DNA from 3 places in the Glycomyces rhizosphaerae genome. Region 1 is predicted to be linked to each of the others. Evidence: riboswitches for the same ligand, from Rfam matches in the RefSeq annotation. Region 1 holds a riboswitch; each other region holds the start of a gene.
The links. Region 1 has a riboswitch for cobalamin ahead of ACFO8M_RS10050 (hypothetical protein). Riboswitches for the same ligand answer to the same signal wherever they lie in the genome.
Positions count from the first base shown of each region.

Region 2: linked by a shared signal. The riboswitch ahead of metE (5-methyltetrahydropteroyltriglutamate--homocysteine S-methyltransferase) and the one ahead of ACFO8M_RS10050 (hypothetical protein) in region 1 are both predicted to bind cobalamin.
Region 3: linked by a shared signal. The riboswitch ahead of ACFO8M_RS24685 (CbtB domain-containing protein) and the one ahead of ACFO8M_RS10050 (hypothetical protein) in region 1 are both predicted to bind cobalamin.

Region 1 covers NZ_JBHRWO010000010.1:96,854-101,639, forward strand. Annotated here, with positions in the region: gene ACFO8M_RS10035 (UvrD-helicase domain-containing protein) at 1-813, shown strand, start outside; partial or broken gene ACFO8M_RS10040 (MinD/ParA family ATP-binding protein) at 1,108-2,352, shown strand; gene ACFO8M_RS10045 (TetR/AcrR family transcriptional regulator) at 2,280-2,963, opposite strand; cobalamin riboswitch at 3,101-3,273, shown strand; gene ACFO8M_RS10050 (hypothetical protein) at 3,356-4,594, shown strand.
Region 2 covers NZ_JBHRWO010000010.1:281,549-286,334, forward strand. Annotated here, with positions in the region: gene metE (5-methyltetrahydropteroyltriglutamate--homocysteine S-methyltransferase) at 1-2,111, opposite strand, end outside; cobalamin riboswitch at 2,153-2,361, opposite strand; gene ACFO8M_RS10970 (SDR family NAD(P)-dependent oxidoreductase) at 2,453-3,193, shown strand; gene ACFO8M_RS10975 (hypothetical protein) at 3,263-3,895, opposite strand; gene ACFO8M_RS10980 (hypothetical protein) at 3,892-4,560, opposite strand; gene ACFO8M_RS10985 (hypothetical protein) at 4,593-4,786, opposite strand, start outside.
Region 3 covers NZ_JBHRWO010000021.1:961,381-966,166, forward strand. Annotated here, with positions in the region: gene ACFO8M_RS24665 (hypothetical protein) at 1-331, opposite strand, end outside; gene ACFO8M_RS24670 (transposase family protein) at 433-870, shown strand; gene ACFO8M_RS24675 (hypothetical protein) at 867-1,034, shown strand; gene ACFO8M_RS24680 (DUF5685 family protein) at 1,316-2,581, shown strand; cobalamin riboswitch at 3,262-3,477, shown strand; gene ACFO8M_RS24685 (CbtB domain-containing protein) at 3,510-3,698, shown strand; gene ACFO8M_RS24690 (CbtA family protein) at 3,698-4,426, shown strand; gene ACFO8M_RS24695 (histidine phosphatase family protein) at 4,423-4,786, shown strand, end outside.

The sequences.
Region 1 (4,786 bases):
CTGGTCCTCGCCGCCTCCGGGCCCGGCGCCGCCCGCATCCGCCGCGAACTGGGCGCGCTCATCGGCCGCGAGGCCGCCTCGATCACCGTCGCCGAATTCGACGACTTCGCCGCCGCGAGCCCGCCCGAACTCGGCCACGTCTTCGTCGACGACCTCCCGCGCATGCCGATGCGGCTGTTCCGCCAGGTCACCGAGCACCGCGGCGCCGAAGCGGACATCACCGCCACCGGCGACCCCGACTCGGCCCTGGTCTCCGGCGAGCCCGCCGCGTTCGCGGCCTTCAGCGACCAGTTCCCGCAGGCCCACGTCATGCGCCTCTCGCGCAACCACCGCAGCCCCGCCGCGGTCCTCGTCGCCGCCTCGCAGGTGATCGAGCCGATCAGCCGCGTCCCCGGACGCCTGGTGCAGCCCGAGCGCCCGGCGCTCGAGGGCTCGGGGATCGGCCGGTGCTTCGCGATCGACGCCGACGACGAGAAGCACTTCGTCGAAGACCTCACCGACCGTCTCGCCGAGCTGGGCGTCGCACCCGAGGAGCTCGCGGTCATCGGCCCCGACGGCATGTCCGTCGCCGAAGCCGCCGACGGCGAGTTCCGCGTGGTGTGCCTCACCGGGATGACCGCCGAGGCCTGGCCGAACACGGCCGCGGCCCGCCGCGAGCTGTACGTCGCGCTCGGACGCACCCGCGATCTGGCCTACGTGAGCCACACCGGGGCGGGCTCGCCCCTGCTGGCCGATGTGGACCAGGGGCTGTTCAGTCCTTTCGGGATGGTCCCCCAAGACCGTTCGGGCCCTGAGCAGCCGCGACTGCTGTAAGGGCTGCCGTGCGGAGTTCCCACGCGGGCAGAAGGGTATGGGCCACAATAGTCGGGTAACCACACTCTGACGCTGAGCGCACGCGCGCGCTGGGAGGCCCCGATGGAGCACACCGAAGAGGACACCGTTCCTCTGCACCGGCCGGATGCTCCGGGGTGGTCGCCGTTCGCGCCGCCAGGTGCGAACCATGAGCGCAGTGCGCCGCCAGGTGCGAACCATGAGCGCAGTGCGCCGCCGGATGCGAACCATGAGTACAGTGCGCCGCCACAAGCGAACGAGCAAGATGGCGTCGAGGCGAGCCGGCAGAACGGCGCGCCGCCGAACGCCGACCGGCAGCAGGACGCCGAGCCGGAGGCGATCCACCATCTCCGCGTCCGCGAAAACGACCACGTGCCGAGCGCGCCTCCGCCTCCCGCGACGCCGCTGCCCGCCGCTGAAGCCACGCCCCCTTCGCAGTTCAAAGCGCCGGCTGGCAACGGCTGGCCCGATCCCGCGGCTCTGACGCACAGCCAGTTCAACGAAGCGCCCGTGTCGAACGCGCTCGTCAACCAGCCCCTCCAGGTTCCTTCGCCAGTGTTCCCGGACCACGCCGGGGCGCTCGAACGCCTCGGCGTCACCGCGGACGACTTCGCGTCCCGCCGCGTCGTGCCCCCGCGCCCGCCCGTCGCCGAGACCGGCCTGCGCGGCGCGCTCCACCGCTTCAGCCTCGGCCTCGTCGCCATGCCGCCCGGCCCGCGCGAACGCGCCCGCCAGCGGGCGGTCGACATCGTCCGCCGCAACTTCGGCGGCCTGCGCCAGATCACCGTCGTCAACCCCAAGGGCGGCGCGGGCAAGACCGTCGCGGTCCTCATGCTCGCCATGACGTTCGGCCGCCACCGCGGCGGCTACGTCCTCGCCTGGGACAACAACGAGACGCAGGGGACGCTGGGCATGCGGGCCCAGCAGGACTTCCACGTGCGCACGGTGCGCGACCTGCTGCGGGACCTCGACCACTTCAAGGGCCCGACCGGGCGCATCGGCGACCTGTCGCAGTACGTTCGCGCCCAAGGCGGTGCGATGTTCGACGTGCTCGCCTCGGACGAGTCGGCGACGGCCGGGGAGATGCTCACGTCGCAGGCGTTCGGCGACCTGCGCGAGGCGGTGTCGCGCTTCTACAAGCTCATCGTCGTCGACACGGGCAACAACGTGCGGGCGGCGAACTGGCAGGCGGCGATCGACGCGACCGACCAGCTGGTGGTGACGATGTCGGCCCGGAACGACTCGGCCGAGACGGCCGCGAGGATGCTCGACCACTTGGAGCAGACCGGCCGCCGGGATCTGGTGCGCGGGGCGGTGTCGGTGGTGTCGATGCCCGCCCACCGCAAGGACGTGGACCTACCGGCGGTGCAGCGGCACTTCGCGGCCCGTACGAGGGCGGTGCTGCTGGCGCCGTATGAGAAGCTGCTCGACTCGGGGGAGCCGATCCGCTACGACTCGTTGAGCAAGGCGTCGTCGGGGTCCTGGCTGCGGATCTCCTCGGCGGTCGCCGAGGGCCTGTAGGCCTCGAGGAGCTCGACGAGGCCGGCTGTGGCGTCGGTCAAGCGGCGGTCGTCCTCGTCGGCGTGGCCGATGACGAGCGCTCCCTGGATGAACACGAGGGCGGTGCGGGCCAGCCGGTCGGGGTCGGCGGCGGCCGCCATCTCGCCGCGCTCGACCGCCCGTGCCAGGATCGCGGCGAGATCGCGTTCGAGCTCGGTCCAGGCCTCCTGGACACGGCGCATGGTGGCGGGGTCGTCGGCCAGCTCCACGGCGGCCCGCACGACGAAACCGCCCTCTTTGGAGTGACGGGCGACCACTTCGAGGAGGTCGGCCACGACCCTCGGCGCGTCGAGTCGGTCCTCTTCTCCTGTATCTCCACTGCTTTCCGCGGCTCTTTCCAGGGCGCGGTGGGCTATCGAGCGCAACTCGGGTTCGGTGTCTTCCCGGTAGCGGCCCAATGCCGTTATGTAGAGCTGGTGCTTGGAGCCGAATGCGGCGTAGAGTCCGGCACGGTTCATGCCGGTCGCCGCGACGAGGTCCGACATGGAGGTGGCGGAGAATCCGCGTTCCAGGAAGACCCGTGTCGCAGCGCGCAGAACTCTGTCCAAATCGGCGTTCTTATTTCTGCTCACGTTGTGCACCGTATCGACACCCGGTGCTACGGGTCAATAACCGGAAGGCGAGAGTTCACTCGCGTGGCGCGAGTGAACGACTGCACTGCGCGACCCCGCAGCTTGACACCCAGCGAATCCACCCGCGAGAATGAGCCCAAACTGCACAGGCGTCAGGCGGGGGAAGTCCGGTGAAAGGCCGGCGCTGACCCGCAACGGTAGTCGCGGTTCGACGTTCGCAAGAGACACGGTCGAACAAATGCCGAGCACCCTTCGCGAAGCTCGGTCCACCCGCGTGAGCCCGAATGCCCGCCCGACGCCGCCCGAAATGTCAACGCCTGTCGTGGTCTACAGGCGCTTGCGGCGCCGCCGCCTGCCCGAAGACCCCACTCGCTATAGGAAAGGTCAGGCAATTGCGCCACCTGTCCGGTCGACTGCTGGCCGCCGCCGCGGTCGTGCCCATCACCGTCTTCGCCTCCGCCGCACCGGCTGAGGCCCAAGAGGAGACCTTCGCGCAGCCCGCCCAGGCCGCCGCCTCCTGGCTCGTCGCCCAATCCGACGGCACCTCCTGGAACAACCAGGACGTCTCGACCTCGCTCGACGCCGTCATCGCGCTCGAAGCCGCCGGTGTCGGCGGCGACCAGGTCCAGGCCACGCTCGAGTGGCTCAACAACACCGACACGCTCACGCCGTACGTGTACCCGACCGTCGAAGGGGCGGCCGAGCCGACGCTCAGCGCCGGTTCGGCCGGGAAGGTCATGTACACCGTGGCGACCGCCGGGGGCGACCCCGAGAACTTCGGCGGCATCAAGCTCGCCGACGCGCTCACCGCATCCCAGACGGCGACCGGCTCGTACGGCGACGGGACCGCCCTGTCCACCGCTTGGGCGGTGCTCGGGCTCTCGCGCACCGACAGCCCCGCGGGCGAAGAGGCCGCGGCCGGGCTCGCTGCCATGCAGTGCCCCGACGGCGGGTTCAACTACATGGACGTCGACGGCGGTGACGACTGCGTCTCCGACCCGGACACGACCGGGTTGACCGCGGCCGCGCTGGCGACGCTCGGCGACGCCGGGTCCGCCTCGCTGACGTCCGCTGTGGACTGGCTGGAGTCGGTGCAGGCCGAGGACGGCGGGTTCGACAACGGCATGGGCGAGAACGCGAACTCGACGGCGATGGCCGCTCAAGCGTTCCTCGCGGCCGACCGGCCCGACGCCGCCGGGCGCGCGGTCGCGTTCCTGATCGGGCTCCAGTACGACTGCACCGGCGCCGAGCCGGGCGCGATCATGTACACCGACCCCGAGGGCGGGGACTACGTCGAGATCTCGCGTCTCCTGGCGACCGCTCAGGCGATCGTGCCGATCGCGTCGCAGAACCTCACCGAACTCGACGCGACGGGCATCGAGCCCGGCGTGCCGGGCACCGGTTGCGAGAGCGCCGGGAGCGACGCCGAGACCACTGACGCGGTCGAGGACGAGGGTTCGGCCTCGTGGCTGCCTTGGGCGATCGGCGCCGCCGTGGTGGTGCTGGCCGCGCTGATCATCGGCTTCGCGCTCAAGTCCCGCCGCGGCGCTGCCGCGACCGAGGCGCCGTCCGGTGAAGAAACCGATGCCGCGGACGAGGGAAGCACCGACAAAGACGGCACCGACAAGTAATAGTCGGCACGTGTCCCGAAGCGAACGAAACGCAGGCAGCGCCCGTCGATCCGGCGGGCGCTGCCTGCGCGCCATTGTGTCTATCACCGATGTCGCACCCCTGTGTCACCCTTGGTTTCAGGGGGCCCGAGTCTCGACACACCCGGCCTCGGGGGCCCGAACCGCAACGCCCGCCCGGCTCACGCGCTGGCT
Region 2 (4,786 bases), 180 kb from region 1:
GCCAGGCGCAAGGCCTCGGCCATGTCGTCGGTGGCCGGGACACGCGGCGAGTGGATGTCCCACACGCCCGGGCCCACCGCGCTGCGGTAGTCGGCGCGGTCGAGGTCGGCGAGGATCTCCATCTTCGAACGCGAGGCCTCGATCGAGGTGACGTCGGCGTCGAGGGCGGCGATCGCGTCGATGACCTCGCCGAACTCCGAGTAGCAGAGGTGCGTGTGGATCGCGGTCTCGGGCCGCACGCCCGCGGTGGCGAGGCGGAACGAGCGGGTGGCCCAGTCCCGGTACGCCGCACGGGAAGCCGCGCGCACGGGCAGGAGTTCGCGGAGCGCCGGCTCGTCGACCTGGATGATCGCGGTCCCGGCCGCTTCGAGGTCGGCGACCTCGTCGCGCAGGGCGAGCGCCACCTGGTCGGCGGTGTCGGCGAGCGGCTGGTCGTCGCGGACGAAGGACCAGGCCAGGATGGTGACGGGCCCGGTGAGCATGCCCTTGACGGGCTTCTCGGTGAGCGACTGGGCGTACGAGGTCCACTCGACGGTCATCGGCGCGTTCCTCGCCACGTCCCCGTAGAGCACTGGAGGCCGGACGCAACGCGAACCGTAGGACTGCACCCATCCCCCCGCTGTGGTCGCGAAACCCGTCAGCTGCTCGGCGAAGTACTGGACCATGTCGTTGCGCTCGGGCTCGCCGTGGACGAGCACGTCGAGGCCGAGTTTCTCCTGCTCGGCGATGACGGCGGCGACCTCGGCCTTCATGCGCGACTTGTAGTCGGCGTCGATCATGAGGCCGCGCCGGTGGGCCGCTCGGGCGTTGCGCAGCTCGGCGGTCTGCGGGAAGGAACCGATCGTGGTGGTCGGCAGCGGCGGCAGCGCGACGCGCTCGGCCTGGGCCGCTTGGCGTTCCACGTACGGGAGGCGCCGGTCGGCGTCGGGTCCGAGGTCGGCCAGGCGCGTCCGGACGGACTCGTCGCGCCAGGCGGCCGGGGCCTCGGGCCGGGCTTCGCGGGAGCCTTCGGGGTCGGCGAGGGCGGTGATCTCGCGGAGCTTCTGCCGCGCGAAGGCGAGGCGCTCGGTCAGCGCCTCGGGCAGCTCGTGCTCGGCGTCGAGGTCGACGGGGACGTGCAGCAGCGAGGAGGAAGAGGCGACCCCGACGCGGTCGCTGATGGCTTGCAGCCGTGCGATGTCGGCCGCGCCCTTGGCGAGGTCGGCGCGCCAGATGTTGCGGCCGTCGATCACCCCGGCGAGCAAAAATGTTTCACGTGAAACATCCAGTGTCTCCAGTGCTTCCAGGTCACTGCGGCCACGCACGAGGTCCAGGGCCACGCCTTCGACACCGGCTTCGAGCAGGACGGGCAGCGCCTCGCCGAAGGGACCGTAACCGCCCGCGACCAGGATTCCGGCACTGCCGACCAGTCGCCGGTAGACGGCGGCGGTCGCCGCGAGTTCCTCGGTCGTGCGGTCGGCGCACAGCGCGGGCTCGTCGAGCTGAATGAGTCCGGCCCCGGCTTCGCCGAGGGCCGCGAGGAGCTCGACATAGACCTCGACGAGGTCGCCGAGCCTGTCGAACGGCACGAAATCGGCAGGAGCGCCCTCACTCGGCTTGGCCAGCAAGAGGAACGAGACCGGCCCCAGCAGCACCGGCCGCGCGTCGAGACCTCGCTCCTTCGCTTCCAGGAACTCGGCGACCGCCTTCTCGGGCTTCGCGGCGAACGCGGTCTCGGGACCGATCTCGGGGACCAGATAGTGGTAGTTGGTGTCGAACCACTTCGTCATCTCCAGCGGCACGGCCTCGGCATCACCGCGTGCGGCGGCGAAATACGAAGCGAGCGCAGTCTCACGGCGGTGCCGGGACGCGAGCGCGTCAACGGCGACGATCGTGTCGAGCACGTGGTCGTAGAAGGAGAAGGTGCCGGTCGGCACGGAATCCAGCACCGAAAGATCGTCGAGCATCCCGGAGCGGACGGCGGCGGCAGCGGCCTCCAGACCGGCGGCGTCGAGCCTCCCGGACCAGTGGGCTTCCAACGCCCGCTTCAACTCGCGGTTCGGTCCGATGCGCGGATATCCGAGCGCGGTGGCTCCGAGGCGTTGTGCGGGCACGGCGGTAGTCGTGTTCATGTGTCAGTTCCCTCGAACTTGCGACAACGGGACCGCACGCGGACGCGCGCGGTACGCGGGCAGGTATTCGGACTCGAGGGCGCGCCGTCTCCGGCACCTAGCGCCCGCCGCTTCCCAGACCATGGGGCCCAGTGCTTCTGGCGGGTTTCGTTCCCTCTCACCGCTGCGGGGCAGTCCTGGATTCACACCAGATTCCCTCTTAGCCGAAGCGGTCTAGCGCCGCCTCGGAACCAGCGTCGTCACCGATGGTACGGCCGCGCACCGTCACGTGCCTCGGACGCGGCCGCAGAGTGGGACGAGGGCGGATCGGGCCGGCGGACGAATGGGTAGGCTCGGGCCCCATGAGCACCAGACCTGTAGCAGTAGTCACGGGCGCGAGCAGCGGGATCGGGGCCGCCGCCGCGAAAGCCCTCGCCAAGGCCGGCTTCGACGTCGTGCTGGGGGCCCGCCGGGCCGACCGGCTCGCCGAGGTCGCCGCCGAGTGCGGGGGGACGGCGCTGCCGCTGGACGTCACCGACGAGGATTCGGTCGCCGCCTTCGCCGCAGTCATCAGCCGCTGCGACCTCCTCGTCAACAACGCGGGCGGGGCGCTCGGACTCGAATCCATCGCCGAGGCCGACCTCGACCTGTGGCAGCAGATGTACGACGTCAACGTGCTCGGCACGATCCGAGCCACCAAGGCGCTCTTGCCGAAGCTGGTCGCCTCCGGCAACGGCCAGGTCGTCGTGATCGGCTCCATCGCCGCCCACCAGCCCTACCCCGGCGGGGGCGGCTACAACGCCGCCAAGCACGCCGAAGCCGCCGTCACCCGCGTCCTCCGCCTGGAACTCCTCGGCCAACCGGTCCGCGTCTGCGAGATCGACCCCGGCATGGTCGAAACCGAGTTCAGCCTGGTCCGCTTCGAAGGCGACCAAGAACGGGCCGACGCGGTTTACGCGGGCATGACCCCACTCACCGCCGACGACATCGCCGACACGATCACCTGGGTCGCAACGCGACCCGCGCACGTGAACGTCGACCAGATCACGATCATGCCCCGCGACCAAACCGGGGCGCAGCAGGTCCACCGCCGTAACCAATAGCAGCGCAACAAAATCGGCCCGGTGGTTTCCGCCGGGCCGAAGTCGTCTGCAAGGGGCCGCTCGAAGCGGTCAGTCGGATTGGGGCCAGCGTTCGAGATCCTGGTCGTCATTCGCGGGTGAGATCCTGACATGCGGCGTCGTGTAGACGGGTTCGCCGCCATGTGCGACACAGTCCGTCGAGATGGTCAGGCCCCCCTCTGAGGTGAACCGGATCGAGAGGCCGTCGTCTCGGTCAACATGTACCGAGGTGCTCCCCTCCCCGTGTTGTTCCTGGGTCGGCTCCAAGCCCATCTCTTCAAGCTCATCGGCGATGACCTGCACATACTCGATCCGCTGGGCGCGGTTGTCCTCGCGAATGTCGAGGCCGTAACTGACCATGACCGATACGAAACCGTCCCAGACGAGGTGGTCGTCCCAGCCCGACAGGCAGGTCTCGGTGTTCCACAATCGACTTTCGAAGGCGGGAGTACCGTCGCCGCCCACCGGTAGTCCCGCAATGAGCTGGCCAGCCAGATCCTCGGAGACGAGGAGCGCTTCGCTCGATTCGTATTCGGAAGTGAGCTCGGGCGGGCGCTCTCCAAGGTCGTAGCTGATCCAGCGGTACGCGCCGGCACACCCGGCAACCACCAGCAAAACGCTGATGGTCACGTAGACGGGCCAGCGAACCGGCTTCTGGCCCGCCGGTGTGTTCCTGTCGGTCATGAAGGCCCCGGTTCGGCGCGCGGATCGACGGAAAGCGACACGGACGTCTCGCGTTCGCTGCTGTCGAACCAGACCAATACGTTCGCGACGTCGAGCATGGTCGAAGCTTCGTAGCGATACTGCGACTTATCGGCCGCATAGGTTGCTTCAGCAGCGTCCATTTGCTCGTTGAGCCATGCGGACAGAACATCGGGACCAATGGCGTCGTTTCCGGAGCCCGTCATGCAGCTTTGCAGATTCCGCCGGACCTCATCGAATACGGGCGACGTCAGCGCTTCGTCCAGGTACTCCGTGTGGATGTCATAGTCAGCCGCGCAGTAGATGCTGAGCACCCCCTCGTCGACGTCAGTGACCGCACGAGCGTTGAAGGTGAAGTCGGTGTCCACATGCGGAGGTTCCCCTTCCATCACCCAGGAGAGCCGATCGCCCCCGACGCGCGGGTCCTCGACCGGTTCAGCCCTTGCAGGCACATACTGGTCCGTCACGAGGTCTCCGGAACTCAACCATTCACCGAAGTCGAGCCCGTCGATCGCCTCAGCCCATGCGGCGATGTCGGCACCCGGGATAGGTGTCAACGGGATGGGGTCGGACAACACCGCGTAGGTCGCATAATCATCGTTGAGCTCCGGCTCGGTAGCGCAGCCCGCGATGGACACGAATGCCACGGGCACCAATGCAACGCACCAGAGCGATGGCTTCATAGCAGAGTCACGCTGGTCAGGACGGCGTCGATCTCGGTCCGCAGGGCAGGGTCGTCGGGGTAGACGATGCCCATGAGGAAGACCGAGCGGTTGTCGTCTGTGAGGATGTGGACGATGTGCCCGTACATCGGCTCGTCATCGGCTTTGCTGACCTCCCAGGTGAACCGGTAGGCCTCCTGGCCATCGACTT
Region 3 (4,786 bases), on a different contig from region 1:
ATGCGATCGTCGCGAAATAAGGGACGAAATGCATTATCCCCGGATAACTGCTCCTGAAGCACAAAACGGCTACGACCGCACTGGGTATAACAATGATCCCGAGTGCATAGATGAAACCCATACCGGCGACGTAGGCGAGAAGCCGGAAGCTGCGCGAATCGACCTCACCATCAACTGGCCAGAGACCCAATACTGTCAAAGGCAGAGGCACAATGGCGAACTCGACAAGTGTCCATTTCCCGAGGTTCCGCAGCACCGCTCTGGAGAACACCGCCCGCAGCCAAGAAGTCCTAGGGGGCGGCGCTCCCGCCGCATCAAGCTTATCGATCACGAAGGCCTCAAAATCCCGGCATGTCCTGCGTTTCCGCAACGGAGGAGCTCCTGCTAGAACGGCGATTGCTACCTCGACCGTCCTCTCCACCAGGAACTCTCATGTTGTTCTACCCTGCCGCGCTACCGCTGTCCACCTTGACCCTGAACCGCGTGGCGGCCTTGCAGGCCATCGCCGACGCAAACGGGAACCTGCTGTGGGTCTCCGGGGCGATCCGCGGCTCGATCCACGACACGGCCGCCGCCCGGATCTGGCAGATTCCGCGCCTGCTAGCCGAGCAGGGCCTGTTCTCGCTGGGCGACAAAGGCTACGAAGGGCTCGGCCATGAGGTGGCAACGCCGATCAAAGGCCGCGACAAGCCCGAATGGCAGGATGCCCACAACCGCCTCCACGCCCGGCTCCGCGGACCCGGCGAGCGCATGTTCGCCCAGCTCAAAACCTGGTCAATCCTCGACCAGGTCCGCTGTGACCCACACCAGGTCATCCAGATCGCCAAGGCCGTCCAGGTCCTCAACAACTACGAACACCACTCAGCTTGAAACGGGCTCAGTTGATGTGCTGGGATTTCGGCTGGGGCTGGGGCTGGGGCTGGGGCTGGGGCTGGGGCTGGGGCTGGGGCTGGGGCTGGGGCTGGGGCTGGGGCTGGGGCTGGGGCTGCGGCAGGTCGGACAGGTTCTGGAACGGGCCCAGGTCACGTTCGTAGTAATGGTGTAGATCCAGGCGTCCCACCGCACCCACTCCTGCCAGGCGCGACGGGATCATAACAGCGGGAACGCCGCCGCCCCTACGCCCATCTCAGGGCAACCAGCAGCGGGAGCAGACGTTCCCAAACCTTGAGCGGGACAGGCTTTAGTCCCGAAACCCCTGCAGTGCATACCAAGCGGGTTAGAAGCAAGTCTAGGAACTTCACAAAACCCCTGTTGCGCTGGGCCACTAGGATACCGGTCAGCCGTCCCCAGCCCCTTGGAGACCATGTTGTTCGGCATGCTCGCCCCTTGTCCCGCCCGCACACCCGAAGCGCTCCTGCCCCGCTGGATGGGCCACTTCTGCGGCCTGTGCCTTGAACTTCGCGACGACGCCGGACAGGCAGCACGCCTGACCACCAACTACGACGCGCTCGCCCTGTCGGTGCTCGTCGAGGCCCAAGACACGGCGGGCGCTGACAGCCGCACCGCGGGCCCGTGCGCGCTGCGCGGGATGCGCCGCCAGCGCATCCCCACCGGGGACGGCCCTCGCCTGGCCGCAACCGCCTCCCTGCTGCTGGCCTCGGCGAAGCTCAGCGACCACATCGCCGACGGTGACGGCATGGTCGCCCGTCCCGGGGTGGCAGGCCTGGCCGCCCGCACCGCCGACCGCTATCGGGCGAAGGCAACCTTGATCGGCGGCTCGATCGGACTGCCGGTCGACCGCATCGCCGCCGCGATCGAACGCCAGCAGACCGTCGAGGATCAGGTTGTCCGCGGCACCCCCTTGGAGGCGGTCACGGCGCCCACCGCCGAGGCCACCGGCGAGCTCTTCGCCCACGCCGCGGTCCTGGCCCAACAGCCCGGCAACGCCGATCCCTTTCGCGCGGCTGGAAAGGCCTTCGGCGCTCTCGCCCACCTGCTCGACGCCGCCGAGGACTACGAAGTGGACGCGCAACGCGGCGCCTGGAACCCCCTGCGCGCGACCGGCACCAGCCGCGAACAAGCACACCGCACTGCCCGACGCCTGCTCACTGATATGAAGACGGCCTTGGAGGCCGCCTCTCTGGTCGACACGACCATGGTCCGCCTGCTTCTGGACCGCTACGCCGGCCATGCGGTCGCCAAGACCTTCGGTTCGGTGTGCGCGTCCACCTCGCATCAGCAGCCCGGCGCCGAGCCGGGGCGGCCGTACGGCCCCCAGAACCTGCCCCCCGGACAGGAATACTCCGGTCATCAGCCGCCCAAGAAGGGTTGGACGCCCGGCCGGGGCTTCTGGGGCGGTCTGTGCGGTTTCATGGTCGTGTGCTGCACCTGCCAGATCTGCTGCGCCAAGCAATACGTGGACTCCTGGAGCGGCCAGAACCGTGAGGGCTGCCTCCGCGACTGCTGCCGCTGCGACGGCGACTGCAATTGCGACTGCTCGTGCGACGACTGCTGCTCCCAGACCTGCGACAGGTGCTGTAAAGACTGCGACGTCTGCTGCACAGGATGTGATCGGGGCTGTGGGGACTGCTGCACTGGATGTGGCAGTGGCTGCGAGACCTGCAATTGCAACTGCGGCTGAACACCAGCACGCGCCGCACCCCCGGACTCGCCTTGGCGGCCTTGACGGCAGCCACCACGAAAAGCACTGTGAACACCGCGTAGACCGCGATGGTGAGCCAGTACGGCAGGAACCAGATCATCGGCGCGAACTGCTCGCACGGGAAGGACGAGTCCTGCCAGCCGCCTATCGGTTCCAAGTCGACGGCGGCGTCACAGGCGTCGGCGGCCGACCGCGTGAACTGCCCGTAGAGAGCGATTTTGCCGACCGCCGCGACGGCGAGCGCGACGGCCGCGATCCACAGTGCCGCGCTCGCGGTCTTGAACCGGCGGTCGGTCGGCGTGGCGGTGCTGCTCACGAGTCGCTCCTTCAACATCGGGGTCTTCAGATTGCCAATGTAAAGGCGCGAACGATCCCTCAGGGTCCCCGCGCCCACGCGCCGACGCGACGCGGACGAGCTGCGCGAGCGACGGGCCTTCGGCCACATAGGGCATCAGGCGGGCCTCCAGGATTTCTCGGCCCCGGGGGCTCGCAGCGCACCGGCGCTGCGGGCATCACCTGTCCGTCATCGCTTTCGCCGGAGAGGAGTGCACTGCACGGCGTCAAACTGACTGGACCAGAGATCCGCTCTAGGAGGCCCAGCGGACCCCACCATCGCCAGTGGGCGGATTCTCACGTGGCGGTTGGGGGTGGACACCGCCTGAGGCGTGCGGTACGTTCGGATTCCATTCGACGGAGGCAATCAGGAACGCAGTGTGATTCTGCGGCGGTCCCGCCACTGTATTCGGGGAGTCGCCCGCCCCAGAGCCGAAGGCTCTGGCCGGACGGAGTGCGGCCACTGGGTCTTCGGACCCGGGAAGGCCGGGCGGACGGCGTTGATCCGAGGAGCCAGAACACTGGAGCCTTCCGTCACGACTGAGGGGACGCGGATCCCCGCGGAGGTCGAGACATGACTGCCATTACTACCGCTATGCCCGAAACGGCGCTGAGACGGGGCCGCATCGCCCTGCTGGCGTTCGCCCTTACCGCCACGGTGGTCCTGGTCGCGTTCGAACAGGGCACGCTGACCGGGGGCCTCCCGGTCCTCCACGAGGCCTTCCACGACGCCCGGCACCTGCTCGGATTCCCCTGCCACTGATGCTGACCGACAGTCTTCGCCGTGGACTCGCGGCGGGGCTGCTGGCCGGTCTCGTGGCCGGAGTGTTCGCACTGCTCGTCGGCGAGGTCCCCCTCGGGGAGGCCATCGCACTCGAAGAGCAGGCGAACGCCGCTGCCCACGAATCGGCCGACGCGGCCCATCAGCATGACGACGAGTTCACCGTCGACCGCCCAGTGCAGCAGGCGCTGCTGCCGGTCGGCACCGCCCTGGTCGGCGCCGCCTACGGCGGCCTGTTCGGGCTCGCCTTCGCCCTGCTCGCCAAGGGCTCCCGCGACCGATGGCGCGCAGGCCTGGGCTTCGGCCTCGCCGCCTGGGCCGCCGTCGGCCTGTTCCCGGCCCTGAAGTACCCGCCCAACCCGCCAGGCGTCGGCGACCCGGCCACGGTCAACGCCCGGACCGCGTGGTTCCTAGGCGCGCTGGCCGTTTCGATCGGCCTGGCGCTGCTGCTGACCCTGGCTTCGCGCAAGCTGCGGGCCCGCGGCATGGACGACGTGCCGCGACAGCTTGCGGTCGGCGCGGCGGCGGTCGTGCTCTACACGGCGCTGTTCTTCGCCCTGCCCGCCAACGGCGACTCGGTCGAGGTGCCAGCGGATCTGCTGTGGGACTTCCGCTTGGCCTCCATTGGGACGCAGACGATCCTGTGGCTCGGACTGGCCGTCGGCTTCGCCTGGCTGTGGCACCGCGCCGCACGGAAGGCGACGGCGTGAGCGAAGTGGTCCGGCTGACGCTGGTGCGCCATGCCCCGACTGCGGCGACGCGCCGCCACGCCTTCCCGCTCGACGAGCCGCTCGACACGGCAGGCGAGGCCGAGGCGGCGACCCTGCACGGCAGACTGCCGGCTGTCGAGGCGCTCAGCGCTCCGGTCGCGCGGTGCCGCCGCACCGCCGACCTGGCCGGGTTCGAAGCTCACGGGACCGACCCGCGCTGGTCCGAACTCGACTTCGGCGCCTGGGCCGGCGCGACCCTGACCGAGATCGGCGAACGCGACCCTGAACGCCTGCAAGCCTGGCTGGATGACCCTGCGTCGCCACCGCCCGGCGGCGAGAACCTGGGCGGTCTGCGAAAGC